4 regions of the Xenorhabdus bovienii SS-2004 genome follow, and region 2 is predicted to be linked to each of the others. Evidence: predicted binding sites of a transcription regulator. Region 2 holds the regulator's gene; each other region holds the start of a gene.
What was found. Region 2 encodes Fur, which represses iron uptake genes when iron is present. Its sites were predicted from a motif close to ATAATAATGAGAACNACTATCAA; they were not measured.
Positions count from the first base shown of each region.

Region 1 (3,401 bases), 2.1 Mb from region 2:
TCAGGCAAAATATTATGTTGCCAATGGCGCACCAGCTCGCAAATCGGCACAGAATACGCCATCAGTGAATTAATTTTCGCCAATATAAAATCAACGACCAGTACGAGAAAATTGGATATATGCAATACTGTTTGCACAACCATATTTCTCGTATTGGTATTTAAAACAAGCCAGATATTGATGGATACCTATTTTCAATACCAAGACATTTTTCTTAAAAAGGAAGCAATGAAAAAGTGATTATGCTAAATCCAACGTCATAAAAATATGTTCTGCACCTTCTTCCAAATAGATTTCCCCACGCGCTTGATAGCCTAAGCTTTCATAAAATGGCTGGGCATGGCATTGCGAGGATAAACCGATGCCTACAATTCCATTTTTACGCCCATAGTCTTCAATAAACTCCATTACTTTACGACCAATGCCTTTGCCGCGATACGCCTTCAATACCGCGACACGTCCTACTTTAAGCATATTGTTGTCCATTGGGACTGCACGTAATACTCCGATTGGTTTTTCACCATCAAATATCAGGACATGCAGAGCAATATCATCATATTCATCAATATCAATTTCTGCATCAAATCCTTGCTCATCAGTAAATACTTGTTTACGAATGGCAAAAGCTGGCTGAATTAATTCTGGATTTTCTCTTCCTACGCTGTATTTTATTTCCATTATTATGTCCTGAATGTGATTTGCAGAATACATATTAAATTACGGGTAAGAAAATAGCTAAGTCAAGTTGATAACAGAGGAAAAATAAGGGCAACCTTTTTTCAGGTCGCCCTTTAGTATTAATTTATTTTTACTGACAGGATATTGAATCGCAGAATTAACTTTCTTCTGTTTTATTGCCGTCACTTTTGAAACTATTGATAAAATCATCAGCCTGCTTATTGGCATCAGATTTTATTTCTTCCGCCTTTGATTTCACATCATCTTTAAACTGATTAACCTTATCGGTGGCCTGATGCTGTATATCATCCGTTTTGGTTTTCACCTTATCCAGCGTATCATTCACAGACTTCGTAACTTCATTTTTCACATCTGCCGCTTTGGATTTCATCTGATCGGCCAGATGATTGGCAGAATGACTTATCTGATTTTGTACTTCCTTAGACTTATCTACCAGACTATGACCTTCACGTATGGCACTTTCTTTCACTTCCTGTGATTTTTCCTTGGCACTATCCACTATTCCAGTGGTTTTTTGTTCAGCGTCATTTTTCATCTGGGTAGCACTTTCTTCAGCTTGTCGGGCAGAGTCTTCCACTTTTGGAGAACCATCATCACAACCAGCAAGCAATGCTACGAGACCTGCAAGAATCAGAGAACTGAGAATCTTTTTCTTCATTGACTAACCCCTTGTACTTAAGAAAATTGCACTTACGGAAATGACCTCACCAATGAGTGTTCTGGCCGTTTAGTACCACAACATCCCATAAGCACTTTGATCTCACTGCCAACGCAGTCAGCAATTGAGAAAGCATAACGACACGGGTAATCATTTCAATCATCCAGCAGCAAACCCGTAAAAATGTCAGATAACCTGATCTATCACAGTACATTCCATCACCATAACACTTCTCAAAACACACAAATAAAAATAATTCTCATTTTTATTTGCCCGATTTAATTTCTTAGGTGACTTATAACAATGCAATATTTCATTCCATCATGTTTCAGGAAATTTATGGCAAATAATAGTCAAAATTTAGGAAAACGCCCAATTATGGCCATCATTCGAAAAATTTTAAGAAGTACATTCTCAGGTACATTAGTGTTGGGTAGTGCATTGTCCAGCCAAGTTTTAGCCGCTGAAAATCCATCTGACCAGAAATCTGAAAAGCAAAATGAGGTGGTTAAATTACCATCGCTTTCAGTTGTAGGTAGTTTACACAACAGCACCAGTGCCGGCAGCTCATCGCTAAAAAAAACCGATATTGAACGCACTCAGGCAGATAATGTTGCTCAGTTGCTGGATCAATTGCCTGGGGTTTCTATGTCTGGTTCTCCACGTCCCGGTGGACAAACTTTGAATATTTGGGGCATGGGTGAGTCAGAAGATATCAAAATCACGCTGGACGACGCCCCAAAAGGGTTTGAGAAATATCTGCAGGGTTCCATCTTTATTGAGCCTGAATTAATCAAACGTATAGATGTTGATAAAGGCCCGCACAATTTGTTGAATGGCAATGGTGGATTTGGTGGCTCCGTTAAGATTGTAACTAAAGATGCCGGCGATTTATTACGTCCCGATGAAAATTTTGGTGGGCTGTTGAAATACAGCTATCACACGAATGACAGGCAAAATATTTACAGTGGTGCCATTTACGGCAGAGATCCAGATGGTTTTGCCGATGCGTTGCTGTATGCCAGCAAACGCGACGGTGGCAATATTAAACGTCCTGATGGAACACATTTTGAGTATTCACAGAATAATCAGACTTCTTATTTGCTGAAAACTAATTTTTATCTCAATGATACTCATACGCTGAGTTTTTCAGCCATGCGATCTGAATCGGATGGATGGCAGCCCTGGGCCGCTAAGCGAGATAAGATGAATGTTCCATCAGAATGGGACATAGAGAGATATGGTTGGGAAGGAGCATGGCAGAGAAAATTGGTCTTTCGCAATCAGATTGATCAAAACTACACAGCCAAATGGAATATTGCACCAGAGGAGAATCCGTGGCTGAATCTGACACTAACCTCTGCCTATTCTGTAACCAAACAAAACGATCGCCGCCCAGAAGGAAAAGATGTAACGCTGACTTCAGCAAGCCTAATGGGACAAAAAAGTTGGGTTAAATACATCGATACGATGGTTGATATCAACAATAAAAGCGTATTTTCAACAGGCAGTATAGAACACGAATTTTTGCTGGGAACACGCTGGCATAAGAATGATCGTGACACATTAATATTCGATAAAAACACGGTTAATAACTCTGAATTTAATTATGGTTATTACCAGCCTTATTATATGCCCGCCGGAGAACAGCAAACTTACAGCATATATATGCAGGACTCCTTAAAACTGGGAAGTATTACCATTACTCCAGGCGTCCGTTACGATCATATAAAGAATATTGGCGAAGAAAATAAAGCGCCTAGGTATAACAACAAATTGCCTGAAATAAACCATGATTATAGTGGTGTAACCTATACTGGCTGGTCTCCTCACTTGGGTATTCTGTGGCAGACAAACAAAAATCTTTCGCTCTTTGCTGATATCAGCCGTACATGGCGGGCGCCAGTGGTCGATGAACAGTATGAAGTTCAGTCAGATAGAACCAGCCTTCCGGGTTCCAGCCGCAATCTTGAAGTAGAAAAAATGACGGGTATACGCCTGGGGGCCATTCTCGATTTCGATAACCTGATGCTTGAGAATGACA
Region 1 covers NC_013892.1:3,235,257-3,238,657, forward strand. Annotated here, with positions in the region: gene betA (choline dehydrogenase) at 1-73, shown strand, start outside; gene XBJ1_RS14085 (GNAT family N-acetyltransferase) at 241-678, opposite strand; gene XBJ1_RS14090 (YtxH domain-containing protein) at 836-1,357, opposite strand; gene XBJ1_RS14095 (TonB-dependent hemoglobin/transferrin/lactoferrin family receptor) at 1,697-3,401, shown strand, end outside.
Region 1: the regulator Fur is predicted to act here: its motif matches at 1,604-1,626, upstream of XBJ1_RS14095 (TonB-dependent hemoglobin/transferrin/lactoferrin family receptor).

Region 2 (3,401 bases):
AGCGGTTGTGTCGATGGAAGCCCGTTACAAAAACCTGATGGCACAGGGGAAAGAGCAGGAGGCCAATGAATATCGCCTGCTTGACCCGACTGATACCACGAATGCGACATCAGTACAGTTCTACGATCGCCGCAGTTATTTAAATCCGTGTATGGATTCCTCCAAACGGTTTGTTGACAAAATTATCAGCGAAATCGCTTTAATGCACAGAGAAGCGGAATTACCGTTGAAAACATGGCATTTTGGTGGTGATGAAGCGAAAAACATTCGTTTGGGAACGGGGTATCAGGACAAAGATGGCCCAATAGAACCGGGCAAAGGGATCATCAACAAAAAGATAGAAGACAAACCGTGGGCAAAATCTCAGGCTTGCCAAAAAATGATAGCGCAGGGCATTGTTAAAGATGTTAGTGAACTTGACAGTCATTTTGCCATTGAAGTCAGCAAGATCGTCAATACTCACGGCATTGATACAATGCAGGCATGGCAGGATGGCTTGAAACATGCGAAGTCGGCAAAAGATTTCGCCACCAAGCATGTGGCAGTGAATTTCTGGGATACACTCTATTGGGGAGGCTATGATTCTGCCAATGATTGGGCGAATAAGGGCTATCGAGTGGTCGTTTCCAGCCCTGATTATGTCTACCTTGATATGCCGTATGAAGTTAGTCCGAAAGAGCGCGGCTACTATTGGGCAACACGCTTCAACGATGAAGCAAAAATTTTCAGTTTTGCGCCGAACAATATGCCACAAAATGCTGAAACATCGGTGGATCGCGACGGCAACCGCTTCAATACCCAGAGCAACAAACATTGGCCGGGAGCTTATGGGCTATCAGGGCAATCATGGAGCGAAACCGTGCGTACTGATGATCAGATGGAATACATGATTTACCCGCGCTTGTTGCCATTGGCGGAACGTGCATGGCATCAGGCGAGTTGGGAACAGAATTACCAGCAGGGCAGGGAATATAAGGGCGGCGTAACACATTATGTTGATACTAATGCGATCAACAATGATTGGATAGATTTTGCCAATTTGATGGGACAACATGAGCTGGCTAAATTGGACAAAGCTAACATCGCCTATCGGTTGCCAGTACCTGGGGGAAGGATTGTATCCGGAACGTTGGAAGCCAATATCGCCTTGCCGGGGCTAGCGATCCAGTATTCGCTGGATGGCGGTAAAACATGGGCGATTTACGATGACAGGCAGCGTCCACATGTCAGCAATAATGTGAAAGTGCGCTCTGTCAGTACTGATGGTAAGCGTTTTAGCCGAGATGAAGAAGTAAAAATCACGCTCTGATATTTCTTTTAAAAAGCAGCCTGCCGATTAGCTTGAGCTAATCGGCAGTAGCTTATTCAGACTACATGAGACACAGAAGTGGATAATTGTCAGAACTTCTTATCGTGTCGTGCTTTCTCATCATGAGTTTTCATCATGCATTGTGCTATCTTTGCGGCAATCACCAGCAGTACAGTGACCATACAAGTAGAGACTATGGTTTGACAGCTTGATCCCGTAACGTTCAGCGATATCTTTCTGGCGCTCTTCAATAAACTCATCACTGAACTCAATGACTTTACCGCAGTCAAGGCAAATCAGATGGTCATGGTGATGCTGTTGAGTGAGTTCAAAAACCGATTTACCGCCTTCAAAATTGTGACGTGTGACAATGCCGGCATCATCGAACTGGTTCAACACGCGATAGACAGTGGCGAGGCCAATCTCTTCACCGATATCAATCAGTTTTTTGTAGAGATCTTCCGCACTGACATGATGGCATTCTGGATCCTGTAGCACTTCCAAAATTTTCAGGCGTGGAAGTGTTACTTTAAGTCCAGCATTTTTCAATGCTTTATTGTTGTCGGTCATGCGGATTCAGTCCTGTAACTTAGTAAGGTGAACTTATGATACTTGGGTGTATCGTGAGAGAATCATGATTCTGTTTCACGTGATAGATTATAGGCACGGATACTTGAAATGAAAACCATACCTATCCCGATATCATGACACATTATTGAGGAATTATCCCGTGAAAAGGAGCTTGGCTCCTTATACACCAAGAATTTCTGACAGGCTCATCTCGGCCTTAATCTGCTGTACCCAAGTTTCAACGCGCTCATCCGTCAATTCTGGCTGGCGATCTTCATCGATAGCAAGGCCAATAAAATGGTTATCATCAGCCATACCTTTGGAGACTTCAAAGTGATACCCTTCGGTTGGCCAGTGACCTACGATAATAGCACCAAGAGGTTCAATGATATCGCGAATCGTCCCCATCCCATCACAGAAGTACTCTGCGTAATCTTCCTGATCGCCACAGCCGAACAGAGCGATGAGTTTGCCATCGAAATTGATCTCTCCCAGTGTCGGGAAGAAATCATCCCAGTCACACTGAGCTTCACCATAATACCAAGTCGGAATGCCGAGCAGCAGGATATCGAAAGCTTCAATATCTTCTTTGCTGCTTTTGGCAATATCGTGGACTTCAGCAACATCAGCACCGCCCAATTTTTTTTGGATCATTTTGGCAATGTTCTCTGTGTTGCCTGTATCGCTGCCGAAGAATATACCTATTATTGCCATAAAATGGGTTAACCTCTTATTTTAATTGTGTATTAAGCTATACACATCACGCTGAAACCAGCAGGAAAAATGTCAGTTTTAATAAAATTAAAAGCGTTATTTTGACCAAACATCAATGACAAGTCTGTCAGATTTGTGTGGTAACGTCGTTTCATACTGTCGAGTGAAAGCCGTTAATTAGTAAGGTGATTTTCTGCCAGTTGAGCTAATAACATTTGTTCAATCAGCTCGCTGCGGCTGATATTGCGCTCTTTTGCCAGATGGTTTAAAGCATCGATGGCATCTTCATTGAGCTTCAATTCCACTCGACGCAGTCCTTTGACTTTATCTCTGCGCAACTGGTTGCGTTTATTGATCCTAAGCTGCTCGTCCCTGGACAGCGGATTCGTTTTCGGTCGCCCTGGCCTGCGTTCATCTGCGAACAAATCCAGTGTGGTGCGATCAGTTTGTTCTTTTGCCATAAATTCAATTGTAAAGGGCGTGTACCAATAGTATAGCGGGCAATGATACCTTAGCTGGGCGCGAGCCGCTACTGGTTGATGGGAGAGATATCTGGCAGGAAGATAGAGATATGGGGGAGTGGGTTATTTCAGGATATGCATCGTTGATTTTCTGGCTCAGACGGGGGGGTTAAAACTCAAAGTTTTCATTGGCTCTTTCCACATCGGGATGGCATAACGAGCCAACGTTATTGATACTTGCTTTATCAACGTTTGATTCCATTCGGCTTACTGTAGAGGGGTTAACTCCCTACATCTGCATTATTCAATTGAAAGCGTATCGTCTAAGTTAATAAATGTGATAATTA
Region 2 covers NC_013892.1:1,127,488-1,130,888, reverse strand. Annotated here, with positions in the region: gene XBJ1_RS04795 (beta-N-acetylhexosaminidase) at 1-1,309, shown strand, start outside; gene fur (ferric iron uptake transcriptional regulator) at 1,430-1,879, opposite strand; gene fldA (flavodoxin FldA) at 2,060-2,593, opposite strand; gene ybfE (LexA regulated protein) at 2,767-3,054, opposite strand.

Region 3 (3,401 bases), 1.4 Mb from region 2:
GCTCCCAAAGAGACAAAAGTTACAATGTCACAATTGATTGTCAAAAAGATACAATCAATTATAGTGAGGTAAAGTAAATAGTTTGTCATGATATTTTTAAATGTATTCGGGATACTGGGAGTGTATCCCGTTTTATTTAACCAGTGAGAGGTCTTTATGGCGGAACTACGAAAACTCTATCCGGCTTATGACGCGTACCAAACGGGATATCTGGATACTGGAGATGGACATCAGGTTTACTGGGAACTGTGCGGCAATCCAAAAGGTAAACCTGCGGTATTCATTCATGGAGGCCCTGGTGGAGGGAGCGCAAATTATCATCGACAGTTATTTGACCCTGAGTGCTACCATGTCATGTTGTTTGATCAACGTGGTTGTGGGCGCTCCAAACCCCATGCCAGTCTTGAAAACAATACAACATGGCACTTGATTGATGATATTGAGCGCCTGCGTAATTTGATGGGAGTTGATAGCTGGCTGGTTTTTGGCGGTTCATGGGGAACAACTTTGTCTCTGGCTTATGCTCAGAAACATCCGAGTTGTGTATCAGAGCTGGTGTTAAGGGGTATTTTTCTACTTCGTACCCAAGAATTGCATTGGTATTATCAGGACGGTGCTTCCCGTTTTTTCCCAGATAAATGGGAACGCATGATATCTATCCTTTCCGAGGAAGAACGTGAAGATGTAATGGACGCTTACCGTAAACGTCTGATGAGTGATGATCCGGAAGTACAGTTGGAAGCTGCCCGTTTATGGAGCCTTTGGGAAGGTGAGACAGTAACATTATTGCCTTCTGAAAATGTAGATTCATTCTCAGAAGATAAATTTGCTCTGGCATTTGCTCGTATTGAAAATCACTACTTCGTTAATAACGGCTTTATGGATAATACACAGCAGTTATTAGACCATATTGATCTTATCAGGCATGTTCCTGCGGCGATCATTCATGGACGTTATGATATGGTATGTCAGTTACAGAATGCATGGGATCTGGCAAAAGCATGGCCGGAAGCGGAGTTGCATATTGTAGAAGGTGCTGGTCATTCCTTTGACGAAGCAGGTATTTTACACCAATTGATCAAGGCGACTGATAAGTTTGCTGGAAAATAGCAGAGATAACCACCCACTTAAGTGGTGGTTATCTTCTTTGTCCCATCTCTAACGACTTCTGGGTTCATAAGGTAAGCGTGAAAAGTACCTTGATTGCTCGCGGTAATGACTTAATCTCTGCCGGAAATATTCTCTCAAGTGCTGTGGTTGAGATTGTTCAACTGTGTCAGGAATGACAGGCATGTTATAGCGTTCTTTAAATGCAACTCCTGATGCAACTAAATCAACATTGACCTTATCCATTTCATCTTTAGATAACTTGGCTAAGTTATGAACCATCATATCCTCTCTAAAAATTAACACTCATTTTTACGAGATAAAATTAATCGAGACCTCTTTATTTAGCAAGTTGTTTAATTGTGGTAAAAATGACCAACTAAACATTAATAATATTAATTATCATTTCTATTGACTATTTATTTTTTCAATTAGATATTTAATTAAATAAAAGTGATTCTTATTTTCTTATATTTAATGAGATTTATTCTTATTATTTATTTTAAATAAACTCTTAATTATCAATCGATTGAATATTTTTATTTTATTTTTGTTTTATTTATTTTTAATAGGCATAATATGCGGAATTTAATAAGTTACTAGGAGTATGGGTTGATGTTAAAACAAGAAATGGTTAAGAAATTAAATGAGCAATTAAATCTGGAGTTTTATTCTGCCAACCTATATTTGCAAATGAGTGCATGGTGTAGTGACAAAGGATATGAAGGCGCGGCTGCATTTTTGAGAGCCCATTCACAGGAAGAAATGCAGCACATGCAGCGTCTGTTTGATTATTTGGGTGACACGGGAGCAATGCCTGTTCTCGGTGCTATTCAGGCCCCTCCGGTTGAATTTAACTCCATCTCTGATGTATTCAATCAGACCTATAAACATGAAAAATTGATCACAGAAGAGATTAACAAGCTGGCTCATGTAGCGATGATGACACAGGATTACTCTACTTTTAATTTCCTACAGTGGTACGTTGCTGAACAACATGAAGAAGAAAAACTGTTCAAATCCATTCTGGATAAATTGGGTATGGTAGGTGAAAGTGGCAACTCGCTGTTCTTACTGGATAAAGATCTGAAAGGATTGTCTGTACCAGCACATGCCTGATAGATAAGCAAAATAAGTTCATCTGGTTTTTTTACCGTAATTTCCGCTTTTTCGTTTGTTTTTGTGGCAGGAATTACGGTTCTTTTCATTTTTGTCCTCATTTTTGCGTAGTGGTTCACAGGTCATGACTTTGGCCGCAGATTATCGCAGATTAAACCTGTTTTTTGATATAGAATCCCTATTTAGGTATGAAAATTCACCTGTATATTAAAGGGTTATCTATTATGTCCATTCTTAGTCTCCGTTCATTCTGGGCTAAATTATCTGCTCTAGTGGTTCTATTTGTCGGAATGTCTTGTCAACAGGCTTTGGCTCATGCGTATTTGAAAGACCAGACGCCAGCAGAAAACACAACCGTTGAAGCAATTCCACAAGCTATAACTTTGAGCTTTTCAGAGCGTATTGAGCTTGGGTTTAGTAAAGTAAAACTGATTGGCCCAGAAAAGAAAACCGTCAAAACGGGTAAGCTAGAACTTGATCCTGACACTAAGACTAAATTAATTCTGCCAGTTGAAGATAAACTTGTCGCGGGAGAATATAGCGTCGACTGGAGTGTGCTCTCTGTCGATGGACATAAAACAAAAGGCGCTTATAACTTTACTGTAAAATAATGATTTCGCTTGAGGCGTTATACATACTTTGCCGTTTCTTTCATTTTGTGGTAGTCATGCTGATGTTTGGCCTCAGTCTGTTTACTGTCATGCTCGCCTCAGGCCGTTTTTCGGTACTGATGAGAGAACGGTTGAGAGTCGGAGTGTCAATCAGCACTGTGCTGGCCTTAATAACTTCAATAGCCTGGTTTATCATACAGACAGGATTAATGGGAGATGGCTGGCATGATGTTTATCAGTTCGATATTTGGCTAGCCGTGCTGGGAACTGCTTTTGGCAAAGTGTGGAAATGGCAGCTGTTGGTTGCAGCACTTGCTGTTGTGTGCTTGTTCTTTTTTCATACTAAAACTAGAAATTTCTTATTGTTGGCCTGCTCTGTTATTTTGCTGTCAAGCCATGCTTTCATTGGTCATGCTGCAATGCATGAGGGGAATATCGGGTTGTTACTTCAGGCTAACCAGATTGTTCATTTACTGAGTGCTGGTTATTGGTTTGGTGGCCTGTGGCCTTTTTTACTGTGTTTGCAATTCTTGCGGCTGAAGAATACATTGTATTTTAACTTAT
Region 3 covers NC_013892.1:2,527,042-2,530,442, reverse strand. Annotated here, with positions in the region: gene yebF (protein YebF) at 1-77, shown strand, start outside; gene pip (prolyl aminopeptidase) at 157-1,110, shown strand; gene XBJ1_RS19910 (DNA polymerase III subunit theta) at 1,159-1,389, opposite strand; gene ftnA (non-heme ferritin) at 1,723-2,226, shown strand; gene copC (copper homeostasis periplasmic binding protein CopC) at 2,451-2,837, shown strand; gene copD (copper homeostasis membrane protein CopD) at 2,837-3,401, shown strand, end outside.
Region 3: the regulator Fur is predicted to act here: its motif matches at 1,497-1,519, upstream of ftnA (non-heme ferritin).

Region 4 (3,401 bases), 1.1 Mb from region 2:
TGACATCGGGGTAGTTTGGTACACCTTCAAACATCAATGATGTTGCACCGCAGGAGAGAGGCCCATACAGAAGGTAGCTGTGGCCGGTTACCCAGCCAATATCGGCTGTACACCAGTAGATCTCCCCAGGGCGGTAATCAAACGTGTATTTGAAAGTCAAAGAAGCATAGACCAGATAACCGCCAGTGGTATGTAGAACCCCTTTAGGTTTGCCGGTTGAGCCAGAGGTATAAAGTATGAAAAGTGGATCTTCGGCATTCATTTCTTCGGCAGGGCAATCTGTGCTGACATTTTCGATCAACTCATGCCACCACAAATCACGACCTTCCTGCCAGCTTTTGGTGTTACCAGTACGCTTGAAGACTACCACATTAACAACGTCGGTTACGGCTGGATTACTCAGTGCTTCATCGACATTCTTTTTCAATGGAATAACGCGGCCTGCACGTATCCCTTCATCTGCGGTAATAATCAGCTTGGCATTGGAATCGATAACCCTGCCAGCAATGGCATCAGGAGAAAAACCACCAAAAATCACGGAATGGATTGCACCAACTCGGGTACAGGCCAGCATGGCAACGGCGGCTTCGGGTACCATTGGCATATAAATCGCAACGACATCACCTTTTTTGACATCAAGTTTTTTCAATACATTGGCGAATTGGCAGACATCATGATATAGCTCGCGATACGTAACATGCTTGGATTCTGCGGGATTGTCTCCTTCCCAGATGATAGCGGTTTGCTCACCACGTTCCTGCAAATGGCGGTCAAGGCAGTTGGCACTTAAATTCAGTGTGCCATCTTCAAACCAGCGGATACTGACATGCCCTGGGTCGAAAGAGGTGTTTTTAACCTGAGTATAAGGTTTAATCCAATCCACTATCTTACCTTTCTCACTCCAGAACGCTTCAGGATCTTGTAGTGACCATTGGTAATCTTGTAGATATTGTTGTTTGCTTATCAGGGCCGTTTCTGCAATGTCAGCAGGAATAAGATGCTTGATTATCTGAGTCATATTTTTATCTCCTTGCGATTGTTAATACTATGTCAAAACAACGTTAACTAAAGTGTAAAGAGAAGTTTTGTTTCTTTTTTGCGCGGAAGATCACGCATTAAAGAGAATGCATTTCATGGAATGATCAATTAATGCGGCGTGTTTGAGAGAAATTAAGTTCTGTTGATAATTTAATCTTTGGAGAGAACGACTAACTTATGGATTTTATTTAGTTATTCTATCTAATGAAGAAATGAAACTGAGAAATGGAAAGGAAACCCTAGTTATAATATGGAATTGATAATCATTTTCATTGCTGTTTAAGTCATTATAATAACTATGTTGTTCACAAGCTGTGAGCCTTATACATTCTAAACTACTGGAGATATGACATGAGCTATTCACTGCCCGCTCTACCTTACTCTTATGATGCGTTGGAGCCTCATTTCGATAAGCCGACGATGGAAATTCATTATACCAAACACCATCAAACCTACGTGACTAACACGAATACAGCGTTGGAAGCTTTCCCTGAATTAGCTAAACTTCATATTGATGATCTGATCCAGCAGCTTGATAAAATCCCTGCGGATAAGCGCACTTTTATTCGCAATAATGCGGGCGGTCACTCAAACCATAGTCTGTTCTGGAAAGGATTAAAATTGGGAACGGTCTTAGGTGGTGCTTTGAAAACGGCCATTGAGAGGGATTTAGGTAGCATTGAGATCTTTAAGGAAAAATTTGAGCAGGCGGCTGCAACCCGCTTTGGCTCTGGCTGGGCATGGTTGGTTCTAAAAGCAGATGGCAAACTTGCGGTTGTTTCAACTGCCAATCAGGACAGTCCGTTAATGGGAGAGGAAATTGCCGGTGCTTCAGGTTACCCGATTCTGGGTCTGGATGTGTGGGAACACGCTTATTACCTGAAATATCAAAACCGCCGTCCAGACTATATTAAGGCGTTTTGGCATGTAGTGGACTGGGATGAGGCAGCAAAGCGTTACGAAGAAAAAATTAAGTAATTAGTGAGATTTATTTCTCTCAATAATGCTGGTCAATGCTATGGCCAGCATTTTGACTATTCGATATTATTGTTATCATGCGTGGGTAATACTTTAATAGCTATCAATAATTTATTGAGAGGAAAAAATGTATTACCCGAAAGTATATCGAACGATTACGGATGAGCGAGCAAACCTACCGCATCGTAGATTTTATCCAAAGTCGCCTGAGCACGGGCTTGTGCCTTGGCTGCCCCTTCTGCCATGATTTGATTTAGCAATGCTTCATCATTACGGAAATGATGATAACGTTCTTGCAAATCAGTTAGCATTTCGGATACAGCATCTGCGACAGCGCCTTTCAAATGACCGTACATTTTTCCTTCAAACTCAGCTTCCAATTCAGCAATGGTTTTGCCGGTGACACCAGAAAGAATATCCAGCAGGTTGGAAACACCCGGTTTGTTTTCCAGATCATAGCGTACACGAGGTGGATCTTCAGAATCGGTAACTGCACGTTTGATTTTTTTCGCGACAGATTTTGGATCTTCCAGCAGGGCAATAACGTTATTACAGTTATCATCCGACTTTGACATTTTCTTGGCTGGATCTTGCAAAGACATCACTTTAGCACCACCCGTTGGAATGAATGGTTCTGGTACGGTGAAAATATCACCGTAAATAGCATTAAAGCGCTGTGCCAGATCACGGCTCAATTCAAGATGCTGTTTCTGGTCAATTCCCACAGGGATTTGATTGGCTTGATAAAGCAGAATATCTGCGGCCATCAGAACCGGATAACTAAATAACCCTGCGTTGATGTTTTCCGCATGACGAGCTGATTTATCTTTAAACTGGGTCATACGGCCGAGTTCACCAAAATAGGTGTAACAGTTAAGTACCCAACTTAATTGAGAATGCTGTGGAACGTGTGACTGAACGAAGATCGTACTTTTCTTGGGGTCAATGCCACATGCGAGGTAAAGTGCAAGCGTATCAAGCGTGCGTTTTTTCAATTCATTTGGGTCTTGGCGCACGGTAATAGCATGCTGGTTAACGATGCAATAGATGCAATCATACTCATCCTGCATTTTAACCCACTGACGTAACGCCCCCATGTAGTTACCGATGGTCAATTCACCGGAAGGCTGTGCGCCGCTGAATACAATAGGTTTTTGGGAGTTTGGTTTCATTACAGTGGGTTCGTTCATTTTGTTACGCTTCCTGAAGTTTTAACGTAGATAATCCGATAGCCGGTAGTAAATCCGGGAAATGGTCCAATATATAATCTGGGTGGCTTAATGCTATCGATTCTCCGTAGTTATATCCATAGGTTAAGCCAACACAAGGGCAGCCAGCTGCCTGTGCCGCTAAAATATCATTACGGGAATCACCGACAAAAAGCA
Region 4 covers NC_013892.1:58,060-61,460, forward strand. Annotated here, with positions in the region: gene acs (acetate--CoA ligase) at 1-1,018, opposite strand, end outside; gene sodA (superoxide dismutase [Mn]) at 1,390-2,016, shown strand; gene trpS (tryptophan--tRNA ligase) at 2,172-3,206, opposite strand; gene XBJ1_RS00245 (phosphoglycolate phosphatase) at 3,211-3,401, opposite strand, start outside.
Region 4: the regulator Fur is predicted to act here: its motif matches at 1,295-1,317, upstream of sodA (superoxide dismutase [Mn]).